DNA from 2 places in the Bacillus sp. C1 genome. Region 1 is predicted to be linked to the other one. Evidence: a T-box and tRNA genes for the amino acid it is inferred to sense, from the RefSeq annotation. Region 1 holds a T-box; the other holds one or more tRNA genes.

The links. A T-box is a leader RNA that pairs with one kind of tRNA and senses whether it is charged. The one in region 1 lies ahead of serS (serine--tRNA ligase), so its partner is inferred to be a tRNA-Ser.
Region 2: it encodes a tRNA-Ser, which carries the amino acid that the T-box ahead of serS (serine--tRNA ligase) is inferred to sense. The anticodon was not compared.

Annotation. Positions count from the first base shown of each region.
Region 1 covers NZ_JBTMZT010000006.1:9,220-27,807, reverse strand. Annotated here, with positions in the region: gene ACX5JI_RS17275 (serine hydrolase domain-containing protein) at 1-876, opposite strand, end outside; gene ACX5JI_RS17270 (DUF418 domain-containing protein) at 917-2,002, opposite strand; gene ACX5JI_RS17265 (helix-turn-helix domain-containing protein) at 2,058-2,786, opposite strand; gene ACX5JI_RS17260 (DUF1349 domain-containing protein) at 2,967-3,596, opposite strand; gene serS (serine--tRNA ligase) at 3,625-4,899, opposite strand; T-box leader at 5,007-5,237, opposite strand; gene ACX5JI_RS17250 (SDR family NAD(P)-dependent oxidoreductase) at 5,373-6,095, opposite strand; gene aiiA (quorum-quenching N-acyl homoserine lactonase AiiA) at 6,213-6,965, opposite strand; gene ACX5JI_RS17240 (hypothetical protein) at 7,058-7,813, opposite strand; gene ACX5JI_RS17235 (DUF58 domain-containing protein) at 7,824-8,921, opposite strand; gene ACX5JI_RS17230 (AAA family ATPase) at 8,918-9,847, opposite strand; gene ACX5JI_RS17225 (hypothetical protein) at 10,289-10,501, shown strand; gene ACX5JI_RS17220 (cytochrome P450 family protein) at 10,712-11,944, shown strand; gene ACX5JI_RS17215 (DUF2871 family protein) at 12,441-12,839, shown strand; gene arsC (arsenate reductase (thioredoxin)) at 12,928-13,332, opposite strand; gene arsB (ACR3 family arsenite efflux transporter) at 13,350-14,387, opposite strand; gene ACX5JI_RS17200 (ArsI/CadI family heavy metal resistance metalloenzyme) at 14,405-14,827, opposite strand; gene arsR (arsenical resistance operon transcriptional regulator ArsR) at 14,889-15,194, opposite strand; gene ACX5JI_RS17190 (multidrug effflux MFS transporter) at 15,361-16,560, opposite strand; gene ACX5JI_RS17185 (MerR family transcriptional regulator) at 17,014-17,808, shown strand; gene ACX5JI_RS17180 (YuzF family protein) at 18,067-18,324, opposite strand; gene bshB2 (bacillithiol biosynthesis deacetylase BshB2) at 18,460-18,588, opposite strand, start outside.
Region 2 covers NZ_JBTMZT010000025.1:1,286-14,248, reverse strand. Annotated here, with positions in the region: gene ACX5JI_RS26235 (YaaL family protein) at 1-153, opposite strand, end outside; gene recR (recombination protein RecR) at 168-764, opposite strand; gene ACX5JI_RS26225 (YbaB/EbfC family nucleoid-associated protein) at 782-1,108, opposite strand; gene dnaX (DNA polymerase III subunit gamma/tau) at 1,134-2,822, opposite strand; RNA gene ffs (signal recognition particle sRNA large type) at 2,956-3,220, opposite strand; gene tadA (tRNA adenosine(34) deaminase TadA) at 3,299-3,796, opposite strand; gene ACX5JI_RS26205 (cysteine hydrolase family protein) at 4,060-4,599, shown strand; gene ACX5JI_RS26200 (deoxynucleoside kinase) at 4,721-5,356, shown strand; gene ACX5JI_RS26195 (deoxynucleoside kinase) at 5,359-6,027, shown strand; gene ACX5JI_RS26190 (sigma factor-like helix-turn-helix DNA-binding protein) at 6,063-6,446, opposite strand; tRNA gene ACX5JI_RS26185 (tRNA-Ser) at 6,614-6,706, opposite strand; gene serS (serine--tRNA ligase) at 6,837-8,111, opposite strand; T-box leader at 8,163-8,384, opposite strand; gene pdxT (pyridoxal 5'-phosphate synthase glutaminase subunit PdxT) at 8,439-9,029, opposite strand; gene pdxS (pyridoxal 5'-phosphate synthase lyase subunit PdxS) at 9,047-9,934, opposite strand; gene ACX5JI_RS26165 (serine hydrolase) at 10,094-11,413, opposite strand; gene guaB (IMP dehydrogenase) at 11,518-12,963, opposite strand, start outside.

The sequences.
Region 1 (18,588 bases):
AAAACCTTCTGTAACCCTAAGCCCAAAAGCATAATCTTCATTGTCAATAATCATCTCTCCAGCTGGAGAAACTTTCGGACTTATTTCGCTCATTCTTTTAACAAGGTCTTTTCCCCCAACGATACCTGTAGTTAAGTTTTCTCCCCATTTTACCAAGTCTTCAACTGTTGTATGAACTGCCCCATCCCCTGTATGTTCCCAAGGACTTTCATAAATTTCATATACACCTTGTTCATTCTTCAAATACCCACTAGCAATTGATATAGTAGCTGGATAGCAATCCACAATTGTTGTGTCTCTCATATTTAAAGGTTCAAAAATACGCTCCTTTGTAAACTCACGTTGACTCTGGCCACTTACTTTCTCTATTACTTGCGATAATAAAAAATATCCTGTATTGCTATACTCAAATTTTGTTCCAACTGGGAAACTTGCAGTTTGATGATTATTAAGGTGTTCTAGCGATTCTTCCGCAGTTAATTTATCCGTATATTTAATATTTACTGCTTCAGCTAATTCCATATAATCCACTAGTCCACCAGTGTGATGAATGAGATGTCTCAATGTTACAGGCTCAGCATATGTCCCTATGGAAGGTACAAATTTTACAATTGAATCATCTAAACTCAATTTCCCATCTTGCTCTAAGAGTAACAGAGAAAACGCCGTGAATTGTTTAGAGACTGAAGCAATATTAAAAATTGTTTTTGTCGTTATGGGTAGACTTTCCTCTATAGAAGCCAAGCCAACTGCACCTTTATAAGTTATGCCGCTATCAAAACTAGCAATATATGCACAACCAGGACTTGTTGGTAAACATTTGTTAAATAATTGTTTAATCGATGTGTCTGTCTTTTCATTGTAAATATGATTCATTTCACTCACATTCCTCTCCGTTTAAATGATAAAAAAGATATTAACCTGTTATCTTTCTCATAATGAACTCAATTGGACCCCTTTTGTATTTTCTCCTCCAAATAACAGAAAAAATAATACTACCTATAAAAAATAGTAGTGAGAATGTAAGTGCAAAAGTAAGCGTTTGGTTTTCTACTCTATTCAATGGTATTAATATCCCAATTCCGATAAATACATGGCTTACATAATGAGTTAAAGTAAGCTGTCCAGTTTTCACAATAGCATTTGTAAACCAATGTCCAGAAAGTTTCTCCGTAATATAGATTGAAAGAAGGATAACAATAATAGCTGAAGCTGAATTAGATACTATATAGAAAATAGTAGGGGGGATTGGACCTGTTTGAAATAAGAAATGTAAACTCTCTTTATCTAACAAAGAAAGCGATACACGTAATAAAATTTGAGAACAAACTTCAATAACAACTAACAAAATTACAGAAATAACCATTAACTTTCTTCTTATTACTTCTTTTGTTAAATCTAATTTTCCGATTACCATACCTATTAGAAGAAAGCATATCCATGGAAATACAGGATGATATCCATTAAACAGCAGATTCCTTACAAATCCTTCTACTGTCCAAAAGTCGATATATTCTATAAATGGTTTCTCTAGATGCCATCCTTTCATATAATTAATGGTGATTTGTAAAATTTGAGCTACAAATAAAAATATTGCGACTCCTATAAAAATACATCTATCTGAAGCTATGATAAATAAGGAAGCAACTAACATATACACTCCATAATAATGCAATATATCACCAGTCCAACCTACTGCATACAATAGTAAACCTAAGATGAATAAAAAAATCGATCGTTTCCATAAATTCATTCGATTTTGCTTAATATCAAAAGGCGTTCCACTTCGAGCTTTTTTTGTCATTAAAGCGACTCCAATGCCTGCTAACATAACAAAAGTAGCTGAAGCTCTTCCTTCGAAAAGTTCAGCAAACCATATAAGCCAACCTGGACCATTTCCTGCTGCCCCCGTTAATATTTTATAATTAACAATAAGCATTCCAAACATAGCTAGAGCTCTAGCAAAATCTAATCCTTCAATCCGTTTTGATGGTGTAACCATTATTCCCCCTCCTCCAGCACACGCTACATACCTTCTTTCGACATTCCTTTCGCTTTTATTCTTCCCTCTTTAACGGTATGAAAATTTCTAACTCAAGAAGGTCACCACTAATAAAAATTTCATTTGAGCTTTCCACTGCATAGATCGGCAAATTCTCTTTAGCGATAATAGCAAGTAACTGTTCCTCAAATTCCTCATCCGTTCTTCCATATATATATGATGACTTATACATCCCCGCTTTCATAACAAAGTCTGCCTGATCATCTGTCTTTATACATAAGTGATACGTGTCTTCTTCAAAAATATAAAAGCTATCATTATCAAACAATAGCATTGGCAATTTCATCTCAAAAACATCTTTTGCAGTTACATTCTCATCTGCCCTTAATGTAATCATTTTTTTTAAATGAATATTTTCCATACGCTTTGTAGAATCTTCCTTTTCTTTTGCCAAGTTATACATATGGTATTCTATAGAGTTTTGAATTTCAGTTAACCTTTTGATTTCATCGCTAATTTCCTTCGATTTTTCCTTTAGTAAGTTCAAGTATTCGCCTTGTTGATAAGTTGTAAGTATATCCTTAATTTGCGCTACTGAAAGATTTAAATTTCGTAACATTAATATTTGAGCAAGTTGATACATTTCTTTAAGAGCATACTTTCTGTATTTATTTGTATCAACATAGTCCGGAAACAATAACCCCTTTTCTTCGTAATATCTGATTTGATGATGACTAATATTAAAAATTCTCGCCAATTGATTGATTGTAATTGTTCCTTTCATGCTATCCCTCTTTTCTATTCCAAATATAAACTATAGGGTTACCCTAATGTCAAAATAAAAAAACTTCTCTGTTTACAATGATTATGGAAAAAGTCGATACCCTCATTTTTGAGAATATCGACTTTCATTTCCAAATAATTTCATTAAATTTTAAAGATCTTTAGTTCTATTCATTATCATTTAATAGACTTTTGTATCATCATCTATATTTTCAATCTGAATAAAATCAAACTCCGCTTCGTAGCCCTCTCCTTGTGGACTGCAAGCATAAATACCAGCTTGAATACACCCCTTCTCTTCAAAGAGGTGGGCCATTCTTATTTGGTTCCACAAAGTGCCGTCTAATGAATAATCGACATAGTAATTACTTCCTCTTTTCGTTATTCGATAGAAAAGCGAATCCAGATCTTCTAAAAATTCCTGACTAGACCAATCAGAATAACCGTTATTTGTTACAACAACCCCTAGTTTACTATTACCATCTGGTATATATTCAACTGATGTCTTTAACCAAGTATCTTTTGAAAATCGAACCATTAAACCTGCCTGATCATATCTATTCTTTGGTTTAGATGTTACTTTCGTAATCAATCTAAAGTCTCCATTTAGTTCATAATATAAAAAATGCCCATTATCAACTTGAAATTCATAATGTGTTTTTTGCCAGAAATCTGTCTCTTTATCAGTTTTTATTAGTAAGTTCGCTTTATCGCTATTAATCTCCCATGTTTCAGGCGGGGAGAACCATTTAAAGTTTTCATCAAATTTCGCATTATTAAATTCTTCTATTATTATATAACGTTCATTCATCATTACTGTCTCCTTTAATCTATTCTATTTATTTAATAACTTCTTTTCCGCCCATGTATGAACGCAATACTTCCGGGATCACAACGGAACCATCTTCTTGTTGGTAGTTCTCTAAAATAGCTGCTACTGTACGCCCTATAGCTAACCCAGAACCATTTAATGTATGTACAAATTCTGGTTTTGCACCTTGTGTACGACGGAAACGTATACCGGCACGACGAGCTTGGAAATCTTCACAGTTTGAACAAGAAGAAATTTCACGATATATCCCAGAGCTTGGTAACCACACTTCAATGTCATATGTTTTTGCAGCTGGGAATGCTATATCAGCTGTACATAAAGTAATTACTCGATAAGGTAATTGTAACAATTGTAGTACTTTTTCAGCATTTGCTGTTAATTTTTCTAACTCATCATATGATTCTTCTGGTTTTGTATATTTGACCATTTCAACTTTGCTAAATTGATGCTGGCGAATCAGCCCTCTCGTATCACGCCCTGCACTACCGGCCTCTGAACGGAAACATGGCGTATGAGCGGTAAAGTTAATCGGTAATTCTTCACAATTTAAAATTTCATCGCGATAATAGTTCGCTAATGGCACCTCCGCCGTTGGAATTAAAGAATAATCTGTGCCTTCTAACGTAAATACATCTTCCTTAAATTTTGGAAATTGTCCAGTTCCTAATAAACTATCGCTATTTACAATAAACGGCGGAATCACTTCCGTATATCCATGTTCTTCAACATGTAAATCTAACATAAAGTTAGCTACCGCTCGCTCTAAACGTGCTCCTAATCCATTGTAATATACGAAGCGACTTCCGGTTACTTTTGCTGCGCGCTCAAAATCTAGTAATCCTAATGTATCAGCAACTTCCCAATGTGGTTTTGCTTCAAATGAAAATTCTTTTATTTCTCCCCACTTATGTACTTCAACATTATCATCTTCTGATGCTCCAATAGGCACTGTTTCATTCGGGATATTTGGTAATGCCAATAATATAGCGTTCAACTCTTCTTCTACATTACGTAACTCATCATCTAACGTTCTAATCTTGTCGCCTACTTCACGCATTTCGGTAATAAATTCATTAGCATCTTGCTTTTCACGCTTTAACTTCGAAATCAGCTCAGACACTTCATTACGTTTGCTTTTTAATTCTTCTACTTCTACTAACAGTTCACGGCGCTTTTGATCTAATTCTTCAAATTTATTTAATTCAAGAAACTCTCCACCACGATTCATCAATTTGTTCTTTACTTCGTCAAAATTAGCACGTAATACTTTTACATCTAACATATCTTATCTCTCCTTTAATAAGTGTCTAATACCATCATCTTCGTTCGCATTACAATTTAAAGTAAGGGATTTTTACTAAACAAAATACAAAAAACTCCCGTCCCTATAAAAGGGACGGGAGTTAACCCGCGTTGCCACCCTAGTTGAAAGCACCAAAAATATACGCTTTCCACTTAAACTATTAACGGCTTTTAGCCGGAAATGATTACTAACTTCACATTTGAAGCGTTCCACATTTCGCTCAAGGACGGATTCACAAGCTTTTTCTATCGGTTTACACCATCCACCGACTCTCTTAAAGAAAAACACCTGTTACTAATTCCTTTCAACACTTTCAAACAATATATAATTAAATTATCATTACTTTACAATAATTCTGCATAATTATCAAGGAATTGTACAAAAAAATTTTCCATTTCCAAGTTTGAAGGCTAAATAAAGGTACATCAATTATAGATAAAAAGTTTTCAAATTTATGCATTTAAGTCCGTTATGGCAGGAATATTAATTTCCTTTACACATGAAACAGGCGATAAATGAATAACGCACTGAACAATAGCTACAATGTCTTGCACAGGAATACGTGTCCCTTCATACAGCATAATCGCCTTTTCTGCACCTTCTTCATACGGTACTTCAGCAGCAAGCTCTCCTGGATTAATACATGTTACAGAGATCTTATCTTTTCTCACATGCTCACGTAAAGCATTTGTAATACCACGCAAGCCAAATTTAGACGTAACAAAGGACACTTGCGCACTATTCGTATGATCTAAACCTGCGGTGGAACCAATTAAAATAATTTTTCCATTTTCCGCCTGTCTTACATTAGATAAAAGCGCCTGTATGTAAGTAATAGTGGACGTTAAATTAATATTGATTAAGTTCGCAATATCTCCAACTTCATCTTTATCAAACGTATAGTCATCTTCGAAACCACGCTTCTCCCATACGCCGACATTGTAGATTAGTACATCAATAGCAATATCTTTTAAAGTTTCTTTTAAAAAAGGAATTTGTTGTTGACTAGATAAATCAATTGCGAGCCATTGACGATTTACACCATCATTTATATCTAAACTACTTGGTCGTGTGCGTGATACCACCCATACTGTATCTCCCTTAGTTGGTAAGCCTTTTACAAATGCATCACCTAACCCTTGGCTTGCCCCAAATATCATAAAGTTCTTACTCATCCAATTACACCCCCTCTTAACAACTAAAGTACTCCTATATAGGTGCACTCAACTACTTAAATTTCATTTCAAACGTCCCTTTCCATCCGAAACGCTTCTTCCTCCAACATGAGCACACTATACATACTCAGGAAATGTCTTGCAACTTTTTTCTTGTTCCATATCATGTCCAAAGAAAACGATAGGTTTTTCATCTGAAACAATTTCTTTTAACCGTTTAATAGATTGTGAAGCCATTTCTGAATCAAATCCTGCAAATGGAACTCCTTGCTCAAAGTTTTCCTTTGTATAAGATGCATCAATTGTTAATAAAACAGAACCCGACTTTTCCGTTTTAACGAATACTGACTGATGACCCGGTGAATGCCCTGGTGTATAAAGCAATTGAACACCTGGCATTACCTCATAATCTCCCTCAATTATTTGATAGTTCAAATTTGGTAATATGCATTCCTTCAAATATTCTTCTCGCTGTAAAGCTGCATCATATTCAGTTCGTTGCACAATAATAGGGGTATGGCTGAAGCTCCCATTCCCCCCAGCATGGTCAAAATGCAAATGAGAGCTAATCACATAGAGAAGATCTTCTGGCGCATAACCTACTCGTTTTAAAATATTTACAATTCTATCATCTGATTTCATTTTCGGAAGAATCTGTCCTTCCACAAACGTCCCCTTAAAAAGATCTTCATTATCTACTGCGCTTTCTGGCATTCCTGTATCTATTAAAATGGGCCCTTCTGTCGTTTCTAAAAGATAGCACCATACCGGTAAATTTAAAAGTTTACCAGGAGTAAGCGCACTATTAACAGCAGAATGATCCAACATACAACGACCAGCTGGTAAAAAATAAAGTTTTTTAACTGTCATTCTATATCCACCTTCACATATCATTTTGGATGAAACAAATACCGGTAATACTTCCGCTAATAACAACCTTTCTCCTGCTATCTCTTTTTTGATTATAAACTTTTCTTTACATTCTCATTTATCCATCCCCGCATCACCTGTAACTCCTCATTTGAAGCAGTTCCTTCCCCATATCTCACTTTCTCATAAATTGGAATAATATCGCTGCTCTTATGAATACGGGAAAACCATTGTTGAACTGTCTCTTGTAATCTTCTCTTTTCAAACTTCGGTAATGTCATTTCCCATCTAATTAACATTGCGCGTACTTCTTCTACTGGAAGTATGAAACTCTCTTGCTCTTCTTGTTCTGCATTTCCCTCAACTTTTCGCATTTCTTTTCGTTTCAAATCGATAGGATGACTCGCCTGCTTCTTATTCCGCATACGGCGAAAGATAAAAAACACGATTAACATCACGAAAAAAAGGATGCCAATTTTTATAAATATATTTTCAGTGCTAACTCCTAAAAACTCTTTTCCACCAGTCGGCACCTTTTTATCTCCGGGGATTCCTCTGAATTTCCCTCTCTGATAATATCCATATTTATCAAAATCTGGTAAATATTCATTTTCATATAATACTCCTGAATCCGAATCTCCTTCTGGTGGAATTACCGTGCTTTCTCCTATAAATTCCCCGCTTTTCGTTGTCGGTGGTTCACCCTCTCCTATCTTTGAATGAGAAGAATCTATTACCTTTTCCTTTGCAAAAAATGCACCTTTCGTTATTCCAATCGCTAATATGAAGCAAGCGCTAATAGCTAAGAGACAAAAAATAACACGTGATCCCCAGTTCAATTGATTCACCGCCCTCCCTTTACTTCACAATTTGTACCCATCCTTTTTGTTTTTCGGGTGGATATCCAATAATTAATGGAATACATCCTGCTTCTTGTCTGCGAAACCCTACTTGATAGAAGAAATGCGTGTTAAGCGGTGTATCTTTTTCTGTTAACGAAGACAAAAGATCCATTGCTTTATAAAGTTGTTTTCGGTGTTTTCCCCCTTTTAAATGAATAACGCCTTGTTCCCGTACTCCATTTATCCATAATTCGAACGAGCAATCTTGTGAAATTAATTCCCGGCACACACCAGCAGCGACTTGAATTAAATATTCCATATCGGTACGAAGCGTATACCCTGTTTTACCTAATAGATTTACATACAGCGCATACCGATCGCCTTGTGTATATTCATACTTTTTCGCACTAATCACCCCAGTTTTTGCAGTCGCTCCCCAATGAATCGAACGAAAAGATTCTCCTTCGTACCCTTTCACACCTACTATTTTCGTTTCATCGTATAATGGAGACACAGCCGCTCTTCGAAATCCATGCTTCCATGTTGTCATTTCTGGTATTGTCACTTTAGACATTTGCGGAAGAATATGAAATTCCGGGAGTTTCTTTTGGTCAATAGGCAAGTAATACGTTAAAAGGCCGAATGGATCCGATATTATAAGTTCCGCTGCTTGCCAACCTTGTCTTCCTCTTTCATTTGCATTTCCTTCTATCGTAATTGTAATCATATCTCTTTCTTCTATTTGGAGTGGCATTTGATAAGAGTGATGTAAACGCTGCATCTTCTGATCCGTTTCCCATTCCACTTGTTCATCAGAGCGAAACTGAAAAGCTGCTTTGAAAATCGGGAAACGTGTCTTATTTATAATTCGCACCGTACACTCCGCCCTTTCATTCATGAATAATCTTTGTTGATTTTGAGAAATCTCCCATCTCACTTTCATGATTGCTTTCATATACATGTATATAACCCCAACTAGCAACAAATAAAACAAAAAGATAGCCACCATGAAAAATTGATTGGTAAAAACGACGAGAATAAGACAAACAACACCGCTTCCCCCTATAAAGAGAGGTTCCAATAACGGATGTTTCCTTTTTATAATCTCATTCATACGCTTTCCACAGGCACTGCAAGTTTTTCTAAAATCCTTTGCAGTACATCTACTTTTGTTGTTTTCATATCCCCCTCAATTGTTAATGTTAACCGATGGGCACAAACCGGAGCTGCCAAAGTTTTTAAATCATCAGGAGTTACATATTCTCGTCCCTTTAATAACGCCCTTGCTTGCGCTGCTCTCATAAAAGCTAAAGACCCACGCGGACTCACCCCAATTTCTACCAAGTCATGGTTCCGCGTTGCTTCTACAATATCAAGCAAGTATTCTTCCACCTCATCGTGTATATGAATTCTTTTAGATTGCTCTTGCAACTCCAATATATCAGAGAGAGTTACAACGCTTTGCAAGTCATTAAACGGATTATTTTCTTTAAATCGTTTTAACATTTCTTTTTCATATTTACGATTTGGGTACCCTTGCCGAATCGTTAATAAAAAACGATCTAGCTGTGCATCTGGAAGTGTAAAAGTTCCTGCCGACTCTAACGGATTTTGCGTCGCTAACACAATAAACGGATTTGGTAATACATGCGTTACACCTGCAATTGTTACCGTGCGTTCTTCCATTACTTCTAACAACGCTGATTGCGTCCGCGGAACAGCTCTGTTAATTTCATCTACTAACACAAGATTTGCAAAAATAGGCCCCTTTCTCGTTTTAAAATCACTCTCTTTCATATCAAAATACTCTAAACCTACTACATCACCAGGCAATGTATCAGACGTAAACTGAATACGTTGAAAAGCGCCGTCAATACTCTTCGCAAGTGTTTTAGCTAATGTTGTTTTCCCCGTTCCTGGTACATCTTCTAATAAGGCATGCCCATTCGCAACTAACGCAATCATCGCTAAATCGATTACTTCTTCCTTACCTACAATGACTTTCGAAACATTGTCTTTAATTTTTTCTAATATAGGCATACTCCCATTCCCCCTCTTATAAGTTTGATTTTTCTGTCATTTTATCATAGACGCCATTACCTATAAACTGGAAATTATTTTTTCTTCCAAACTTAAAATCTAGCACATGCCCATTTTTCTGCGGTTGCACAAAGATTAAACATAGATTTACAAGACACTTTAAATTTAGACTGGACAAAATTCGTCTGAATTGATTTAGTGAACAAACTTACCTAGATTTACTTTTTCAATACTATGAGTTAATGCTGAATACCAATATTAATAGGTAAACTACTATATATCCCATCTAAACGAAATATATAAAGATGTGTCCCGAAAGAATTTTCTTCTTATTAAGAAAATTCTTTCTAAATATTTAACAGCAAAACATTTGGAGGAATTTGTAAAACAAAAACGAATTCTTCTATTTGCAAGATATAAAAAATTTAGGAGGATGTTAAAATGGAAAAAACAATGATGGTAGGAACAACAAACATGATGATGTCTATGGAAAAAATGATGTGTGAAATGAAATGTATGAAAATGATGATGAACAATATGATGCAAATGGATGGAGAAATGGATACAGCGATGTCGAACAAAATGCAAGAATGTGACGAAATGATGAATTCTACTATGTCTATGATGAAAGCAATGAAAGAGAAATGTTGTTAATTCACAAAACTGTTTAAATACGTATAAGGAAGGCTGATCTTTTACTAGCCTTTCATTCATTTTTAATACTATTTTTTCAAAATGCTTGTATACATGTATCTTCTTACATGAGATTCGTTATATTTATGCACACATAAAAAGGGAGAGAATTTTATAATTCTTCTCCTTTTTTAGTAAGGAAACACCAGTTATCCTGAAAGGAGTAAACAAATGAACAAAATTACTCTTAGTGATTTAAACTCACCGGAAACTATGCGTGACCCTATTATGTTCTATAAGCCTCTCTTCGAACAACAAGAACCCATCTTTCGTCTTGATGACTTTTATGGTATGGGCGGAGCGTGGATCGCATTGCGCTATGACGATGTTGTTGCCATACTGAAAGATCCTCGTTTTCTCAAGGATTTGCGAAAATTCGCTCCCCCGAAAGATAAAGAGAAATTTATTGAAGAAGATACATCTGTGAGTAAGCTGTTTGAATGGATGATGAATATGCCGAATATGCTTACGGTCGATCCACCTGACCATAGCCGCTTGCGCCGGTTGGTCTCTAAAGCCTTTACCCCGCGTATGATTGAGAACCTTCTTCCGCGTATTCAAGAGATTGCCGACGAGTTGTTGAGTGCTGTGGAGAAAAAAGGAAAAATGGATATTATTGCGGACTTTGCCTATCCTCTTCCCATTATTGTTATTTCAGAGATGCTTGGGATTCCCACTACTGATCGAAACCAATTTCGTGCCTGGACACATGAGCTCATGAACGCTGCTATGGATCCTCGTCAGGGGGCTACAGTTACTGCAACACTCGAAAAGTTTATTCATTATATCGAAACATTACTGGCCGAAAAGCGTGTCAACCCTAGCGCTGATCTGATGAGCGCTCTAGTCCAAGCACAAGAAAAAGACGACAAACTGAGTAAGAATGAGCTTCTTTCGACGATATGGCTTCTCATTATCGCTGGACATGAGACAACAGTGAATCTAATTGGTAATGGTGTACTAGCTTTACTGCAACATCCCGAACAAATGGCGTTGTTACGAGACAATTCTTCGATGCTTCCCTCCGCCGTCGATGAGCTGTTGCGCTATGCTGGTCCAATTATGATTGGTAACCGTTTTGCGGGTGAAGACATCACAATGCATGGTAAAACGATTCAAAAAGGTGAAATGGTACTGTTTTCACTTGCAGCTGCCAACATTGATCCGAAGAAATTCTCTCATCCTGAAGCGTTAAATATTACACGCGAGGAAAACGAGCATCTAGCTTTCGGTAATGGTATCCATCACTGTTTGGGTGCTCCGCTGGCACGTCTAGAAGGACAAATTGCATTTGGCACATTGCTGCAACGTCTACCTAATCTCCGTCTAGCAACTAAACCTGATCAACTCGTTTATAATTATAGCAAATTCCGTTCTCTCGCAACTCTACCAGTAGTTTTCTAATCCTTGCTGCCCGCGATAACCAAAATCATTAAAAAATAAGCTCCGCCTAACAAGAATTCATCACCCACTTTCATTGATGTTATTGCACCTTCACGTTTAAAATTGGGTGATGAATTCCAAGGAAACGTTAAATGTATTAAAACGAGAATATTCATAAAACTAATCATGTATTTAAAAGGATACACTCCTCATCTTCAATAAAAAATCTTCTAATTTACCCCCAAATATAATTCTAAACTTCGAACACACCATATATAAGCTGATGAATAGTCATATTCTATCAGTCCGATTCTTGCACAACCTCTTTGTTCACAAAAAGTTCAATTATTTCATATAATCAAATACCCTATAATTATGATAAAATAATTTTTAATCTGATATAATATGACTCCTGGGCAACTAGGAGTTTTTGCTATATAACGATCATGGTGTGAAAATACAATAAGAATCTGCGACTCAAAACTAACATGACAAATTCTACTTCAGGAGGCATATAATGAAAAAATTATATTATGCATCATTCGTATACTTAGTAATCGGTTTATTATCAGGTGTATTCGCTAGAGAATATGCCAAATCAAAAGGCATTCTAGGATCTACGCTGCTGAATCTATTACATACACATACGCTAGTACTTGGATTTTTGTTCTTTTTAATTGCCTTAGCATTAGCAAAAGCATTTGCGTTTCATAAGGCGAAAAGTTTTAATATGTGGTTCATCGTCCATAATATTGGATTAATTTTAACACTTTCTTCAATGGCAACTCGGGGACTCCTTCAGCTAAATGGTGCTAATTTTAAAGAATTAACCTATATAATCGGATTCTCTCATTCTCTCATTGGTCTTACCCTAGTTTGGTTTATGATTTTATTAAAAAAATCATTCAAAATGTAGTATGTAACACAACAAAAAATAGAAACGAGGCTGTCTCTAAAAAATTGTTTTTAACAACCTTTTAGGAAAGCCTCGTTTTCTGTATGGATTATTCCCCTATTTCAGCGAACTTCTTAATACGCTCACCAATCTCATCACGAACACGTTGGAATACTGACCACTCTTGACCTGCTGGGTCATCGAATCCCCAGTGAACACGTTTTACGTGCGGAGGTGTAACCGGACACACATCATTCGCATGGCCACAAAGTGTAACAACAAGATCCGCATTGTTTAAAATATCAAAATTAATCATATCAGATGTTTGATTCGTAATATCAAGTTCTACTTCTTCCATCGCTTTAATCGCATTTGGATTTACACCATGTGCTTCAATTCCAGCAGAATATACATTCCATTTGCCGCCTAAATATTTCTTACCAAACCCTTCTGCAATTTGGCTACGACAAGAGTTTCCCGTGCATAAGAAGTAAATCGTTTTTTTATTTCCCATGTGAAATACCACCTTTATTATGATTGTTTTTGAAAGTATTTTTTCTGAAACCATAACGCTACATTTACAAGTGCTATCATAACGGGTACCTCAACTAAAGGTCCAATAACTGCCGCGAATGCTACTCCAGATTGAATGCCAAATACCCCTACCGCTACAGCGATTGCTAGCTCAAAATTATTACTTCCCGCTGTAAAAGCTAATGTTGTTGTGACTCCATAACTTGCGCCAATTTTTTTGCCCATGAAAAAAGAAACAAAAAACATCAGCACAAAATAAATGAGTAACGGAATCGCGATACGTACAACATCAAGTGGTACGCTAACAATCATTTCTCCCTTTAATGAAAACATCATAATAATTGTGAATAGTAATGCTATTAATGTAATAGGACTAATCTTTGGTATAAACACTTTTTCATACCATTCACGCCCTTTTGCTTTTACAAACATGAAACGTGTTAACATCCCAGCAATAAACGGAATTCCTAAATAAATAAAGACTGATTTCGCAACTTCTCCTATTGTAATATCAATAACAGCACCTTCAATCCCTAGCCATTCAGGAATGACTGTTACAAACACGTACGCATACACTGAGAAAAATAACATTTGGAATACAGAATTAAAAGCAACTAATCCTGCCGCATACTCTGTATCACCTTTTGCTAAGTCATTCCAGACGATAACCATTGCAATACAACGTGCCAAACCGATCATGATGAGTCCTACCATATATTCTGGCTTATCTTGTAAAAATATAATAGCTAAAGCAAACATGAGAACAGGTCCAATAATCCAATTTTGTACGAGTGATACAATTAACACTTTTACATCTGTAAAAACGCGCCCCATCTCTTCATAACGAACTTTTGCAAGCGGCGGATACATCATTAAAATTAACCCAATTGCAAGCGGAATAGAAGTTGTTCCTACCTGTAAACGATTCATTCCATCAACAAATCTAGGTGATAGATACCCAATTCCGATCCCCACTGCCATCGCCAGAAAAATCCAAAGGGTTAAATATCGGTCTAAAAACGATAATCGTTTCATTTTTTCTCCTTTTTGTTTTAACAACATGAAGTTGAATTTATACTGCAACTAGACATTTCTACTTTATTAATTTCACTATGAGCCTTCGTATAGAAGAACTCCCATTCATTTCCGTCAGGGTCCGTCACCCAAAACTTATCTTGCACAGCATAGCAACAAGTCGTATCCATTTCTTCACGAGCAAAGAACCCTTCTTTTTCTAAACGCTCTTTATGCAAGGTGATTTCTTCTTGATTTTCCACTTGGAAACCGAAATGATTTACCTGATTTCCCTTTACTTCATCCCTTACATTTAAAGTAAAGTTTAATCCCGGATTCTCCAATAAAAACTTCGCATAATCTTCTTTTACTTTCACTGGTTGTACTCCAAATACCTTACTGTAAAACTCGATTGATTTCTCCAAACTCGTCACATTGATCCCAATATGTACATATTGCATATCTTATTCCCCTTTCAATTTCATTAATCAATTTTTTTTGATTTATATAACACAAAAAAACTTAGCAGCAACTCCCTCTGCCAGTTTTTCGGAACACACAACAAAGCTCTTCCGACAACAAATTATTTACTTCTTCATCATTTAAATCGTAATAGCTCCATGTTCCCTTTGTTTCTTTCACAATTAAATTTGCATCAAGCAATATTTTTAAATGATATGACAGTTTAGATTGGGAAATTCCAAAAACTTCAGTTAAATCACACACACATGTCTGTCCACGTTGACATAACTCGTACATAATCTCTAATCTTTTTTTATCTGCAAGAGCTTTAAACTTCTTTTCAAACTGTCCGAAGTTTTCTTTCATACCCTTCACTCTCTTCATCAATTTTTTTTGATATTCATATTATATACACCGCTTTCTTATATATGCAACCAATAAATCAAAAAAAATTGATGTATTGGTTGCATTGTAATTTATTAATCTAGAAAAAAAAGAGTCTCATAATATGTATGAAACTCTTCTTTACAAATCAAATAGATTTAATAACCTTAGAGCTGTAAATAAACATTCGACACAGCACCGTCATCACTATTGCAAGTACTAGAAAATATAGAGGCATAACAATAAGCGAACCTGTATGCAACTGACTCATTCCCCAGATCATAAGTGTGACGATCATATAATACCCTAAACTAAATATAGCACCCGCCGTTCCAATCACGTCCTGGAACTCGACTAACGCTAGGCTTAAACAATTCGGTAAAGCAATCCCTATCCCTAATAGCAATACAAATACAGCTACAAGAAGGAGAATCATATATATTATATTCGCACTTGTACCAGTAAAAGCAACGCTGGATAACATGATTGCTCCCCCTGTCATTACTATGCAACCTATATAAATAATTTTTTCTGGTTTATAAACTAAAAGTAACCGCTTTGAAATTTGCGCTCCAATAACAGAAGCGAAAGCCACCACTATACCTAGGAAACCGAATATACCAGGTGATAGTTTAAAATATTCAATGAAAATAAACGGCGCTTCAGCATAATAGCTAAATAATATACCGTTCGTTCCCCCAATCAGCACGCCAAATGTTAATACTTTAGGATCTCGAATCATTCGTTTGATTACAGAACAAATGTTGATTTTATTTGTTGTTACATTTGTTCGAGTTTCTGATAGCATTATAAATGTACATACTAATATCCCAATGCTCATAACAACTAAAGTAAGAAACACACTTCTAAATCCAAATATTTGATCCATAAAGCCACCAATGAAAGGACCTATAGCTGGCGTGAATGCAATGACTGCTGAAATTTGCGCAAACATGACATGTCGTTTATGTCCATCTACACTTTCACGAAGAATCGTTTGTGTAACAACTGATCCTGTACTTGCTCCAAATGCTTGTATAAAACGACTGAACAGCAATAATTCAATTGAATGAGCCAAGTAGCATAATAAACTACCGATACCGTAAGTTACAATTCCCCACAGCATTGCAGGACGACGCCCAATTATATCAGACAACCATCCCCAGCAAAATACTCCTAACGCAAATCCAGCAAAGTAGACGCTAAGCGTTAACTGCATAGCGTTATTACTGACATGTAACGCTTTCGAAATATCCGGTAAAGATGGTGTGTAAATTGTTTCACTAATTTGCGGGAATGCCACAAGAATAATCATTAACCATAACGATGGTACTGAGACTTTTTTCATTTCTAATACCCTCCTATAACTTAGAAAATCTCAGACGTTTAGAGCTTTCCTTTGCTACGGAACAGGAGGGGCCATGATAGAAATACGATCATAAAACAACAATATAAACACCTCGATTGTTTCATGTTAATACCTATAGGAGGGTATATATTAACATTCATTTTTCATTGCATTATTTTACAAAGATTAACATATATTATATATTTCTTTCTCTTATATTACAAGGTTATAGAACAGTGTATTCAGCCTAAGTACATAGATTGAGCAATTATCAATTTCCACACTTTAACCAAATAATAGACGAAGTAAAATAAAGGATTTCCTCTGATACTCCAAGAAACAAGAATAGATATAGAAATACTTGATTACATCTCATCATGAAAGAATAGTTTTTAAACTTTCTTTCACATGAAATACCATAAAGAATATGTAGCAATGATAAAGGGGAGTATCATGTACACAATTGGACAAGTAGCTAACTTTTTAGGTGTATCTAGAGATACCTTAAAATTTTATGAAGAAAAGGAATTAGTAAAACCGAAACAAAGTATCGAGAATGGGTATCGAAAATATAATCATTTTGATATACATGATATAACAACAGTAAATTTCTATAGAGAAATGGATATTGAAATAAAAAAAATCCAGGAATTAAGAAAAAGTAAAAATATAGAGGGAATACAATCATTATTAGAAAAGAAAGAACAAGCTGTTTTAGAGGAAATAGAATATAAAAAGCTTCTTTTAAAAAAACTTCAGCTAGTAAAAGAAGATTGCAAAAAAATCAAGCAATTCTTAGGAAAATACACAGTAAAAGAAATGGAGCCTTTAGAAATAAAAGGAGAAATAGAACACTTTACTGCGTATGATGAGTATGAAACTTTAAAAAAGAACACAGACAGCTTAAAAAAAGCAGTTACTCTAACCTCTTTAAGAAGAGTCATACATTTCAATGAAGAAGGTATTATAGAAGATAAGTTTATCATTGTAAGAAAAGTAGAAGACTTTGATAAAGAAATAAAAGGTGACATTCTATCTCATCCAAAATGTATGTATACAGTTATTGAAGATGGAAGATGGACAACTGGCGGAAAAAATATTGATCATAACGTAGAAGCTAGTTTAAGAAAAGTAGCAATAGAGAAAGGATATGAACTTTTGGGGCTAGTTTATATAAATTTATTACTTACCACTTATGAAGATGGCATCGAACGTATATTTTTAGAAATTTATGCACCTATAAAGTGAAAGTTTAATCAGTGGGGGTTTTCTTCCTCCCCCACTGATTATTAGCCCTCACGACTCGGGCCTTTACGGGCAGCCCGACTCCCACCTAACTTCTTTGTTTTCACTGAATTTTGAGGTGGGAGTCTTACTGCCCGCAAATAGCGGGATAAAATAATGCAAACATGTATTGACCTGTGAGTAACCCCTAGGTTTAAGCTAAATGTATTAGTAAACAGTTAATCAAACTGTATTTTAAAGCTATAATTACATATTTAATTATTATTCTAGCTTAAACCACACAATTTGCTGCAAACGAACAAACGTAGGCACTTCTTTTTCCTCTAATACAATATGATCTGGCTTCACACTTCGCAAAGTTCCACTTACACTCCCTCGAATTGTTTCCACCACAACTCTTCTCCCTACAATAGACTGCAATGTTTGTACAACATATGGATCAACAAGTGCAACCACTTCACCACTTATCTCATAACCATCTCGAAAATAACCGAACACATCTTCATAGGAATAGTACATATAGGCCACCTCTTTTCAAGATTTGCTGTAGTGTATGTGGCGTGCAATCCGGAAGTGCCTATCTAACAGAAAAAGCGACGCCACAATGTGACATCGCTTTTGTATGTAAGGGAGACTAGAAGAAACTCTTCTAACCTACTCCCATTTATAAGTCCAAAATTGTTCAATTTGTAACCATTTTAACGTTGCGGCATCTTTATTTTGCAGTTTTACTTCTGTTTCTTCGAGCATCGCTTCTGTTTGTGAACGATGCGCACGTAAAGC
Region 2 (12,963 bases), on a different contig from region 1:
TAATTTTAATGAACATAGCACATCCTGTGATGGTTCAACACTTTGTTCTACCATCCTCTTTTGACGTAGCCACTCATTCTTCACTTTTTCTAATAAAGCAATTAACTTATCATCGTATTCTTTTCGCAACTTTCCCTTTTTTTGAAAAAACATTTTGATTTCTCCTCTTATACTTCTCTACGTCCTTCTAAAGCCTTGGATAATGTTACTTCATCCGCATACTCTAAATCTCCACCAACGGGAAGACCATGCGCAATCCGAGTCACTTTAATACCTGTCGGTTTTAAGAGGCGGGAAATATACATCGCTGTAGCTTCCCCTTCAATATTTGGGTTTGTTGCTAAAATAACTTCTTGGACAGTTTCATCTTGTAACCTTTTTAACAACTGCGGAATATTAATATCCTCTGGTCCAATTCCTTCCATTGGTGAAATTGCACCACGAAGCACATGGTAGACGCCTTGATATTCTTTCATCTTTTCCATTGCAATTACATCTTTCGCTTCTTGTACAACACAAACAACCGATTGATCACGATGTGAATCATCACAAATATAACAAGGATCACGATCTGTAATATGTCCACAAACAGAACAATACGTTAAATTCCTCTTTGCATTTACAAGTGATTTCGCGAAGTCTAGCACGTCATCTTCTTTCATATCTAGTACAAAGAACGCTAATCGAACGGCCGTTTTCGGACCGATCCCTGGCAACTTCATAAAGCTATCAATAAGCTTTGATATCGGTTCTGGATAATGCATATGTCAATATCCCCCTACTAGAACATTCCACCCGGTAAGTTTAAACCTTTTGTAAATTTACCCATTGTAGAGTTCGAAAGTTCTTCAGCCTTTTTCAGCGCATCGTTTGTTGCAGCTAGTACAAGGTCTTGTAACATTTCAATATCTTCTGGATCTACAACTTCTTCTTTAATTTTCACTTCAAGAATTTGTTTATGTCCATTCACAATGACAGTAACCATTCCGCCACCAGCTGTACCTTCAACTACTTTTTCTCCAAGCTCTTCTTGCGCTTTCGCCATATCTTTTTGCATTTTTTGCATTTGCTTCATCATGTTATTCATATTTCCCATTCCGCCACGCATCATAATAAATTCCTCCTAATAGTTATTATTCTTTTATTTCAATAAGTTGTTGCCCTACTAATTTTACCGCCTCTTCTATGAGGGGATCTACTTTTTGTTCTGCTGCTTCTTCTGAGTTTTCACCTTCACGTTGTAAAAATTCTTCGCGTATTTTTCCCCACTCACTCTTCGGAATTGCAATCATATTCAATCTTTTGCTGAGCAATTCAAAAAGAACTTGTTCTACGGTATCCATTGCTTCACGGTTTTCACTTGCCATTTTACAATGTATCTCATATTGGAAAGCTAAAACATAAGAATCATCAGAAGCTGCAACTGGTTCACTATTCTCTAATAATACAGCAAAAGCCACTTTATTATAGGATTTAAGTCTTCCTAACAACTCACCCCATACGCCTTTTAGTTGTTCTAAATCTTGGCGTTTTGCTTGCTTTAATACTTCATGTACACGTCCGACAGGGATTTTCATGTTTCCTGTCCGCACAGGTTTTGATGTTGTACGTCTCTCTTTAACTTCAGGCTGCGTACTAGCTGGCACGCCATTCTTCTTCATTTGTTCCAATTCTTTTTCTAATTGTTGCATTCTGTTCATAATTGCTTGCAAACGGTCTGTCCCATTCGCTTGCATCATAAACTGTTGGCAAAGTTGCACCATAACAACTTCTAGGAAAATCCGCGGGTGATTTGTCCACTTCATCTCCTGCTGTCCCTTACTGAGCGTATGAATAATCTCATAAATGATCTCAGGTTGCATCACTTCACTTAGCATACGGAACTGATCATCAACAATTACTCGTTCTAACATATGTTCTAATTGTGGTGAAGTTTGATGTAAGAGCATATCACGATAATAATAAATGAAATCTTCCATAAAACGAACTGGATCCTTTCCCTTATTCATCATATCGTCAATAATACGCAACGCTCTTGATACATCATTCTCTCTTATACATTCTACAAGATTACCTAAATATTGTTGAGAAACAGAACCCGTTACCGCTAAGACATCCTCAGTCGTAACCGTCTCATCACTATACGAAATAGCCTGATCGATTAAACTCAGTGCATCACGCATACCACCTTCAGCAGCACGCGCAACAATTTGTAGCGCTTCAGCTTCTACTTTTGTACCCTCATTTGTAACAACCGTCTCTAGTCTTTCTACAATATCATGTACCGATATCTTTCGAAATTCAAAGCGCTGACACCTTGAAATGATTGTAGGCGGGATTTTATGAGGCTCTGTCGTCGCCAAAATAAAGATAACATGTTGCGGTGGTTCTTCCAATGTCTTTAAAAGCGCATTAAAAGCTCCCATTGAAAGCATGTGGACCTCATCAATAATGTATACTTTATATTTCACTGCACTTGGGGCATACTTTACTTTATCCCTTATATCTCGAATTTCATCTACACCGTTATTCGAAGCCGCATCAATTTCTAATACATCCGAAATAGACCCTTGTGTAATTCCTAAACACGACGGGCATTCATTACAAGGTTCAGCCACCGGAGCATGCTCACAGTTAATTGTCTTTGCAAATACTTTTGCAATTGTCGTTTTACCTGTTCCCCTTGGTCCAGAAAACAAATAAGCATGCGAAGCTTTCTCTTGAAGAAGGGCATTTTGTAATGTTTTTGTTACGTGTTTTTGACCGACTACATCTTCAAACTTTTGCGGTCTCCATGTTCGGTATAACGCTTGGTATGACACGAAAATACGGCCTCCCTCAAAGGTTATTATCTTATATATTATAACCCATTCTGTTTATAGATTCCAAAAGTTATTTTCTATACAAAAAACTCACCCTTTTATATAAGGTGAGTTTTGTATACATATATAACTGCCGTGCACCTTCTGTCGATTACGTACCATAAGCGTTACTTAAGCAGTTAGCTCGGTTCAGGCACTCCTGCGGCACACGAGAAGACCCGCTTATTGCTGCTTCCTTCCGGACCTGACAAGGTTCACGGGGTCCCGTTGCGCAGGACCCAAACGTCAACACCACTTGCTTAAGGCAGGCCTTACAGCAACATAACCTCGAGAAGGGATTCGGCCTCGCTAGAGCGGATTGCGAGTACAGGGCACCGCTACCTCCCCGCTTAGCACGGCAAAGTTAAAACCAATATTCGGTTGCCTTAACGAAGGCATTATCAGTATAACTTGTTTCATCATAAAATGCAAACTTGTTAACGAACAATGTTTTGATCCGATTTTCTCTTTTGTTCTTTCCTTTTTTTACGTAGTTCCTTAAAAAAATTTGTTAACAAAGCTCCACATTCTTCTTCCATCACACCCGATACCACTTCGCATCGGTGATTAAAACGCTCTTCCGTTAAAAGATTCATTAACGTCCCTGCGCACCCCGCCTTTGGATCATTTGCACCATATACAACTCGTTTTACACGTGATAAAACAATGCCCCCTGCACACATCGGACATGGCTCTAATGTCACATATAATGTTGCATTTTCTAAGCGCCACGTACCTAGCTTTTTACAAGCTTCATCAATTGCTAATAACTCCGCATGAGCAATTGACCTTTGCTCAGTCTCTCTTAAATTATGGGCAGCACTAATTACTTCTCCATCTAATACGATAACAGCTCCAATCGGAACTTCTTGAATTTCTTCAGCTTTCTTTGCTTCTTCTATTGCAAGTTGCATAAAATACATATCTTGCTCCATAATATAGTCCTCTCATTACGAATAAAGTATTATAATCTTCCGTCACTATATTCATTTATTTTAATTTAATAATTATATAATTCCCTGCTGCACAGAACAAAAAAGTGCCCTTCACTTATTTTATCCTGTTCTTTTCTCTTGGCATGGCAGGAAAAATTTTATGTCCACTTTTCAATTTATAGTACATTACACGCCTTCTTAAAGATGCGGGATAACTTTTACATATTCAATCCAATCTAAAGAAAAAGAAAAGGGGATTACATATGAAAAATACTGCACTGCTTATTATCGATATGATTAACGACTTCCAATTCTCACACGGGCCAGTCCTGGCGCAAAAATGCCAAATGATTATAGATCCTATTTTACACTTAAAACGAACAATGAAAATGAAGGGCTATCCCGTTATTTATATTAACGATCATTATCAACTATGGAGAGCTGATATCGGCCAACTAATTACTCATTGCACAAATGAGTATAGCAAAAATATTATTCAAACGATTGCCCCCAGCATAGATGACTATGTATTTATTAAACCACATTATTCGGCATTTTATGAAACACCATTAAATTCTTTATTAGGACATTTAAAAGTTGAAAAACTCATCATAACAGGGGTCGCAGGAAACATTTGCATCCTTTTTACAGCCAATGATGCTCATATGAGAAACTATACTCTCTATGTACCTCAAGATTGCACTGCTTCTAACTCTGATCAAGATAATAAACACGCTCTAAAAATAATGGAAACAACATTAAAAGCAAATATTGCACCTTCTCTTCAATTAAAATTTGAGTAGCATACATCAATTTTTCAACTTTTTATGACAAAGTAGTCCGTTCACTTCCCTCTTATGCTACAATTATTCTGTTTTGTGCTTTTTATTTACAGGAAATTATGAATTGAAAGGAGGAAACAGCGTGACCGGAGTACCATTTATTACGGTTGAAGGACCAATTGGTGTTGGAAAAACTTCACTAGCGAAGGAAATTTCAACTCACATGCAACTCCACTTATTAAAAGAAATTGTTGATGAAAATCCTTTCTTAGGAAAGTTTTATGAAAACATTGACGAATGGAGTTTCCAAACAGAAATGTTCTTTCTTTGTAATCGCTACAAACAATTGGAGGACATTAACATAAAATACTTGAATGAATGTAAACCAGTAGTAGCGGATTATCATATATTTAAAAATTTAATTTTTGCATCTCGCACATTAAAAGACACTCAATATGACAAATACATGCAAATTTATCGTATTCTTACACAAGATATGCCTGCACCAAATGTCATTGTATATTTAACGGCAAGTCTAGAAACATTACAAAAACGAATTGCGATGCGTGGACGTGAATTCGAGAAAAATATGGATCCAAGTTACTTATTGCAACTTACTAAAGATTACGAAACGGCAATGGATACGTTCAAAAAGGATCATCCTGATATTCCAGTGTTAAAATTTAATGGAGATAATATGGATTTCGTAAAAAACAGTGACGACTTGAATGTAATTTTATCCACTCTCCAAAATACACTATCAAAGGGGACGAAATAGCAATGAATTTAAGGCAAAAATATGATATACCAAATGATGCAGTAATTACAATTGCCGGTACAGTGGGAGTTGGTAAATCAACTATGACAACTGCACTAGCTAACACTTTAGGTTACCGTACATCATTTGAAAAAGTGGATTCTAATCCGTATTTAGATAAGTTCTATGCTGATTTCACGCGTTGGAGCTTCCATCTACAAGTTTACTTCTTAGCAGAGCGATTTAAAGAGCAAAAAAGAATTTTCGAGTACGGTGGTGGCTTTGTTCAAGATCGCTCTATCTATGAAGATACTGGCATTTTCGCAAAAATGCATCATGAAAAAGGAACAATGACAGAAACAGACTATGAAACGTACAAAGGGTTGTTCGACGCAATGGTTATGACACCTTACTTCCCTCACCCAGATTTATTAATTTATTTAGAAGGTTCTTTTGATAATATTGTCAGTCGTATTCAAGAACGGGGGCGCCCGATGGAGCAACAAACACCGATTGAATATTGGCAAGAGATGCATGGTCGCTATGAGAACTGGATTAATAACTTCAATTCATGTCCAGTCTTACGTTTAAATATTAATGAATATGATATCTTAAACGATGAAAATTCAATTGAGCCCATCATTAAGAAAATTGGGCATTTCCTAAAACAAACACGTAAGCTTGTAAAATAAAAAACCCGTGCGGATGCACGGGTTTTCCTATTAGATCACTTTTTCTTTTTCGTTGAAGCTATGATTTCGCTCTCTGTTTTCCCCGCATTAATACGCTGACGAACAGTACTTGTACTAATATCGTATGCTTCAGCAATTTCTTTAACAGTCATTTCTTTCCCATTAATGATTGCTGTTAACACTTTACTAGCACGTTTTGGAGCTACTTCTTTTTTTACATTTTCTTTCGGCGCTTCTACCTTTTTCGCTTCTTTCTTCACATTACAAGTACAACCGCACAGTTTACGGAATGTATCATCACTTATAATACGCGATACGTTCGCACCACTATTTAAAATTCTATTGTTCTTACAGACCGGGCATTGTACATAATATAAAGTTTTTCCATCTAAAGGGAATGTTTGTATAATAAGATCCATGTTGACTCCTTTCATATCTATGAAGATAATCATCGGAATATGAGTGTTTCATAAGGCATTCCTTCGCCTTACATCATACTTTCTGATTGGTTTTAAAATAAAAACTCGTTACGTGTTGGTAACGAGTTCTCCAATCTCCACTTATATGCGCTGTTGTCAATTATATCTGGAGGAGGTAGAGGGATTCGAACCCCCGCACGGCTCTCGCCGCCTGTCGGTTTTCAAGACCGATCCCTTCAGCCAGACTTGGGTATACCTCCATATTGACATCAAATATAATATCAAAAGAAAAACAGTTAGTCAAGTACACTATAACAGATTACAGGAAAAGGAAATACCTCCTATTTCCTGTATTTTACTGATAACACTCATACCGATGAAAATTTCAATTTATTTAATAACTGTTTTTCCTCCCATATAAGGGCGAAGAACTTCTGGAATTATAATTGTACCATCTTCTTGTTGGTAATTTTCTAAAACAGCTGCAATGGTACGCCCAATTGCCAGTCCAGATCCATTGATTGTATGAACATGTTCTGGTTTTGCATTTGGTTCACGACGGAAACGAATATTTGCGCGTCTTGCTTGGAATGCTTCGAAGTTACTACAAGAAGAAATCTCGCGATACGTGCCATAGCTTGGAATCCATACTTCAATATCGTATTTCTTCGCTGCTGTAAATCCTAAATCTCCTGTACACATGCTCATAACACGATATGGTAGACCTAATAATTGTAACACGCGCTCCGCATCATTTGTTAACCTTTCTAATTCTTCATAAGAATCTTCTGGTTTTACAAATTTCACAAGTTCTACTTTGTTAAATTGATGCTGACGAATTAAACCACGTGTATCACGACCAGCTGAACCAGCTTCAGAACGGAAGCATGCACTAAATGCTGCATAACGAATTGGTAATTGGTCCACACTTAAAATTTCATCACGGTGCATATTTGTTACAGGTACTTCAGCTGTAGGAATTAAGAAGTAATCTTCACTTTCAATGCGGAATGCATCTTCTTCAAATTTTGGAAGCTGTCCTGTTCCTGTCATACTTGCACGGTTTACCATATAAGGAGGTAATACTTCTTCATATCCATGCTTCTCTGTATGGAGGTCCAGCATAAAACTAATTAAAGCACGTTCTAATTTTGCACCTGCACCTTTAGAAAATACAAAACGGCTTCCCGTTACTTTAGCAGCACGCTCAAAATCTAAAATTCCTAGGTTAGTTGCAAGATCCCAGTGAGGCTTTGGCTCAAAATCAAACTCCTTTACCTCTCCCCAAGTACGAGCTACTACGTTATCCTCTTCTGTGTCACCAACTGGTGCAGATTCATGAGGGATATTTGGAATAGAAAGCATCAATCGTTCTAGATCTTCTTCAACTGAGCGAAGTTCATCATCAAGATTTTTTATTCTTTCCCCTACTTCACGCATCTCTAAAATTAAAGCTTCTGCATCTTTCTTTTCACGTTTTAATACAGAAATTTGTTGAGATACTTCATTACGCTTGCTTTTTAACTCTTCTGTTTGAACAAGCAATTCTCTTCTTCTTATATCTAATTCTTCGAAACGACCAAAATCCGTTAAATCTTCGCCTCTATGCTGTAATTTTGCTTTCACTTCTTCAAAATTCGCTCGTAAAAATTTAATATCAAGCATTATATATTCCTCCTTTTATTTTATAAAACACAAAAAACTCCCGTCCCTATAAAAAGGGACGGGAGTTAACCCGCGTTGCCACCCTAGTTGAAAGCAATATTGCTTTCCTCTCAAATAGAAATAACGACTCTTCGCCGGAAATGTTTACTAACCATAGAGATATTCCACATTTCATTCCAGGATGGATTCACAAACTGTTTCTACCGGTTTCCACCAACCACCGACTCTCTACAAGAAACACCATTTGTTACTATTTCCTATCAACACGTTTATTTTATAAAATTGTTACCATCAATTTACTATAATCTTACACAAGTTGCAAGTTACTTATACAACTTTTTTCATTTTTGCCTCTTTCACCATTTGCACAAAATATGCTGTAACACGATGATCATCAGTTAACTCTGGATGGAAAGAAGCCGCTAAAAACGGTCCTTGTCTTACTGCTACCATTCGATCATTATGCATGGAAAGAACTTCTACATTATCGCCTACACTCACAACATATGGCGCGCGAATAAATACACCAATAAAGTCTTCTCCTACACCTTTTATCGAAAGAGCAGCTTCGAAGCTATCCTTTTGGCGTCCAAACGCATTACGTTCAACTATAATATCCATAGCCCCAATATGAGATTCTTCATAACCAATAAGGTTGTTTGCAAGTAAAATCATACCCGCACACGTACCGAACATCGGTTTACCAGATTGTGAAAACTCACGAAGTGATTCCATAAAATCGTACTTATCAATAAGACGGCGCATTGTTGTGCTTTCACCGCCTGGTAAAATAAGACCATCAATTTCTTCAAGTTGTTCCACACGTTTAATAATTACAGCTTCTGCACCACTCGCTTCAACTGCCTTTACATGCTCACGAACAGCTCCTTGAAGACCTAATACACCGACTTTAATCATTTCAAAATCTCCTTTAATTACCAACCGCGTTCTTGCATGCGTTGTTCTGGTAATAATGTTGAAATTTCGACACCTTTCATTGCAGTACCTAGTCCTTTAGAAAGGCTTGCAATTAACTCATAGTCTTCATAGTGTGTCGTCGCTTCAACAATCGCACGCGCGAATTTTTCTGGGTTTTCTGACTTAAAGATGCCAGATCCTACAAACACACCATCTGCACCAAGTTGCATCATTAATGCAGCATCTGCCGGTGTTGCCACACCACCTGCTGCAAAGTTTACAACCGGCAGGCGACCAAGACGTTTGATTTCAAGTAATACCTCATAAGGAGCGCCAGTATTTTTTGCATATGTCATTAATTCGTCTTCACGTAGGCTCGCAACTTGACGGATTTCCGCGTTTACTTGACGCATATGACGCACTGCTTCTACAATGTTTCCTGTTCCAGGCTCACCTTTTGTACGCAGCATAGATGCACCTTCTGCAATACGACGCGCTGCTTCCCCAATATCACGACATCCACATACAAATGGAACAGTGTAATCACGTTTATTTAAATGATATACTTCATCAGCGGGAGTTAATACTTCACTCTCGTCAATATAGTCTACCCCTAATGATTCTAGTACACGTGCTTCCACAAGGTGGCCAATACGACATTTAGCCATAACTGGAATCGATACAGCTCCCATAACTTCTTCTACAATTGTTGGATCTGCCATACGCGCAACGCCACCTGCTGCACGAATATCTGCTGGAACACGCTCTAGTGCCATAACGGCAACTGCGCCTGCTTCTTCTGCAATTTTTGCTTGTTCAGCGTTAACTACATCCATGATAACGCCGCCTTTTTGCATTTCTGCCATTCCACGTTTTACACGTTCTGTCCCTGTTACATTTGTCATGTACAAAAACCCCCCTAGGTGAATTGCTTTTCCCCGTTAAAGGCGAAAATTAAGAATACTCTTACATTCTACCACTAACTATCAGAGGCTTGTCCACTACTTTTTCATAAAGTCGGTATGAAAAATAGGAATAAAAAAAGCCCCTACAATGAGGAGCTCTTAAAACCAACCTTTTACTGTATCAACCGCACTATTCCAAATATCACTAAAGAAAGAACCAATACCACGCATAGAGCGTGTGAACCAGTTTGCTTTTTCTACTTCTGATTTTGTAACAAGATCTACTTGTAATGATTTACCTGATAAAAATCCAGGATCATTATTATCTTTAGAGGATACGACCATTTGACCAAGTGTTGTACCTTTTTTAATTGGCGCTTCTTTTTCTTTGCTTAATTCTTTAAATTCTGTTTTATAAACTTCTTTACTTCCTTTTAACATCGGCAGCGTGATAGCTTGTTTAGTCTGAACTGTTACATCTTTATCTTTTGCATTTTCTACTCGTACAGTTTCATTTTCTTTTACAGTAGATCCTTTTGGATATACTTTTTTTGCTTCAAAATTTGTAAATCCGTAATCAAACAGTTTCTTTGTTTCATCAAAACGCGCTGTATGAGAATTTGTTTTAATAACTACAGAAATTAAACGCATACCGTTTCGTTCTGCTGTACCAGTAAAGCAATCTCCAGCTTCTGGGGTAGATCCTGTTTTCAGACCATCCACACCTTCGTATTCCTTAACTAAGCCTTTTAACATCCAATTCCAGTTATCCATTTGAACAGGATATTTTCCACCTTCTTGGAATACTTTTTTCGGAATTTTCGCTGTGTCTAATACTTTAGGAAAATCTTGAATTAGATGTTGTGCTAAAATCGCGACATCTCTCGCAGACATTTTATTTTCTTCATCCGGTGTTGTGCCTTCAGGATGTTGCCCTTTTAAATCATGATTTGTTAAGCCGGTAGAGTTTACGAATTTATAATTTTTCAATCCAAGCTCTTTCGCCTTATCATTCATCATTTTTACAAAGTCTGCTTCTTTACCTACAACTGCTTCAGCTAACGCAATTGTTGCACCGTTCGCAGAATAAATTGCCATTGCTTCGTATAACTCTTTCACTGTATAAGAACCACCATTTTCTAACGGAACATTAGATAATGAGCGATCTTGTGAAATTTTATATGCATATTCGGAAACTGTTATTTTTTGATCCCACTTAAGTTTCCCTTTATCCACTGCTTCATGAACTAAGTATTCACTCATCATTTTCGTCATACTAGCAATTGCTAATAACTCATCTGCATTTTTTTGGTATAAAATTTTCCCAGAATCTGCTTCTACTAAAATCGCTGCTCCTGCTTCTACGTCTAAAGCAGGTCCTGTTTCTGCTGATGCACTGCCATATGTAACGAACATGCTGCAAAATAGTGTAAGCACTGTTACCATTGCAATGAATCGCTTGCAAAACATACCTTTCACTTCTGTTACCCCCAATATCTTTGTACTCACATAACCGTTATTCTAACATAATCAAAAAAAAATAGACAGAGATATCAAATCTCCGTCTATTTACATATAAGACATTATAAAGAGTAATTTGGTGCCTCTTTTGTAATTTGTACGTGGTGTGGATGACTTTCACGTAAACCAGCACCTGACATACGTATAAATTGTGCATTCTCACGTAAAAATTCTAAATCTTGCGCTCCGCAATATCCCATACCTGCACGTAATCCACCAACTAATTGGTGAACGGTATCAGCTAAAGGCCCTTTATATGGTACGCGTCCTTCGATACCTTCTGGAACAAGTTTTTTATTACCTTCTTGGAAGTAACGATCCTTACTTCCTTTTTCCATTGCTCCAACAGAACCCATACCACGATATACTTTAAATTGACGACCTTGGTAAATCTCAGTTTCTCCTGGACTTTCTGCAACACCAGCAAACATACTACCAAGCATTACAACGTGTGCGCCTGCTGCTAAAGCTTTTACCATATCTCCAGAGTATTTAATACCACCGTCAGCAATAACCGGAATACCGTGCTTACGAGCTTCTGTCGCACAATCGTACACTGCTGTTAATTGTGGTACACCAACACCAGCTACAACGCGTGTTGTACAAATAGAACCCGGTCCAATACCAACCTTGATAACATTTGCACCAGCTTCGATTAATGCACGTGTCGCTTCAGCTGTGGCAACGTTACCTGCAATAATATTTAATTTCGGATATTTTGCACGAACCTCTTTTACTTTCTCAATAACACCTTGAGAGTGTCCATGAGCTGTATCCAGTACAATTACGTCTACATGTGCTTTTACTAATGCATCGATACGCTGCATTGCATCTGCCGTTACACCAACTGCTGCTCCAACTAATAAACGACCTTGTTTATCTTTCGCAGAGTTTGGAAATTCAATTACTTTTTCAATATCTTTAATTGTGATAAGCCCTTGTAATACACCGTTGTTATCAACAAGAGGGAGCTTTTCAATTTTATATTTCTGTAGGATCTTTTCAGCTTCTTCTAGTGTCGTACCAACTGGAGCTGTAATTAATTGCTCCTTTGTCATCACATCAGAAATTTTGATGGAATAATCTTGGATAAAACGCATATCACGGTTTGTAATAATACCAACTAATTTTTGCTCTTCTAAATTATTTACAATTGGTACACCCGAAATACGGTATTTTCCCATAAGATGTTCTGCATCATATACTTGATGTTCTGGAGTTAAAAAGAATGGATCTGAAATAACGCCACTTTCAGAGCGTTTTACTTTGTCAACCTGCTCAGCTTGTTGCTCAATAGACATGTTCTTATGAATAATTCCTAAACCGCCTTGACGCGCCATTGCAATCGCCATGTCAGCTTCTGTTACTGTATCCATTCCTGCACTAATTAAAGGAATGTTTAACTGTAAACTTTCAGATAAAACTGTTTTAACACTTACTTCTCTTGGCAATACATCTGACTTCGCTGGTACAAGTAATACATCATCAAACGTCAAACCTTCTTTAAC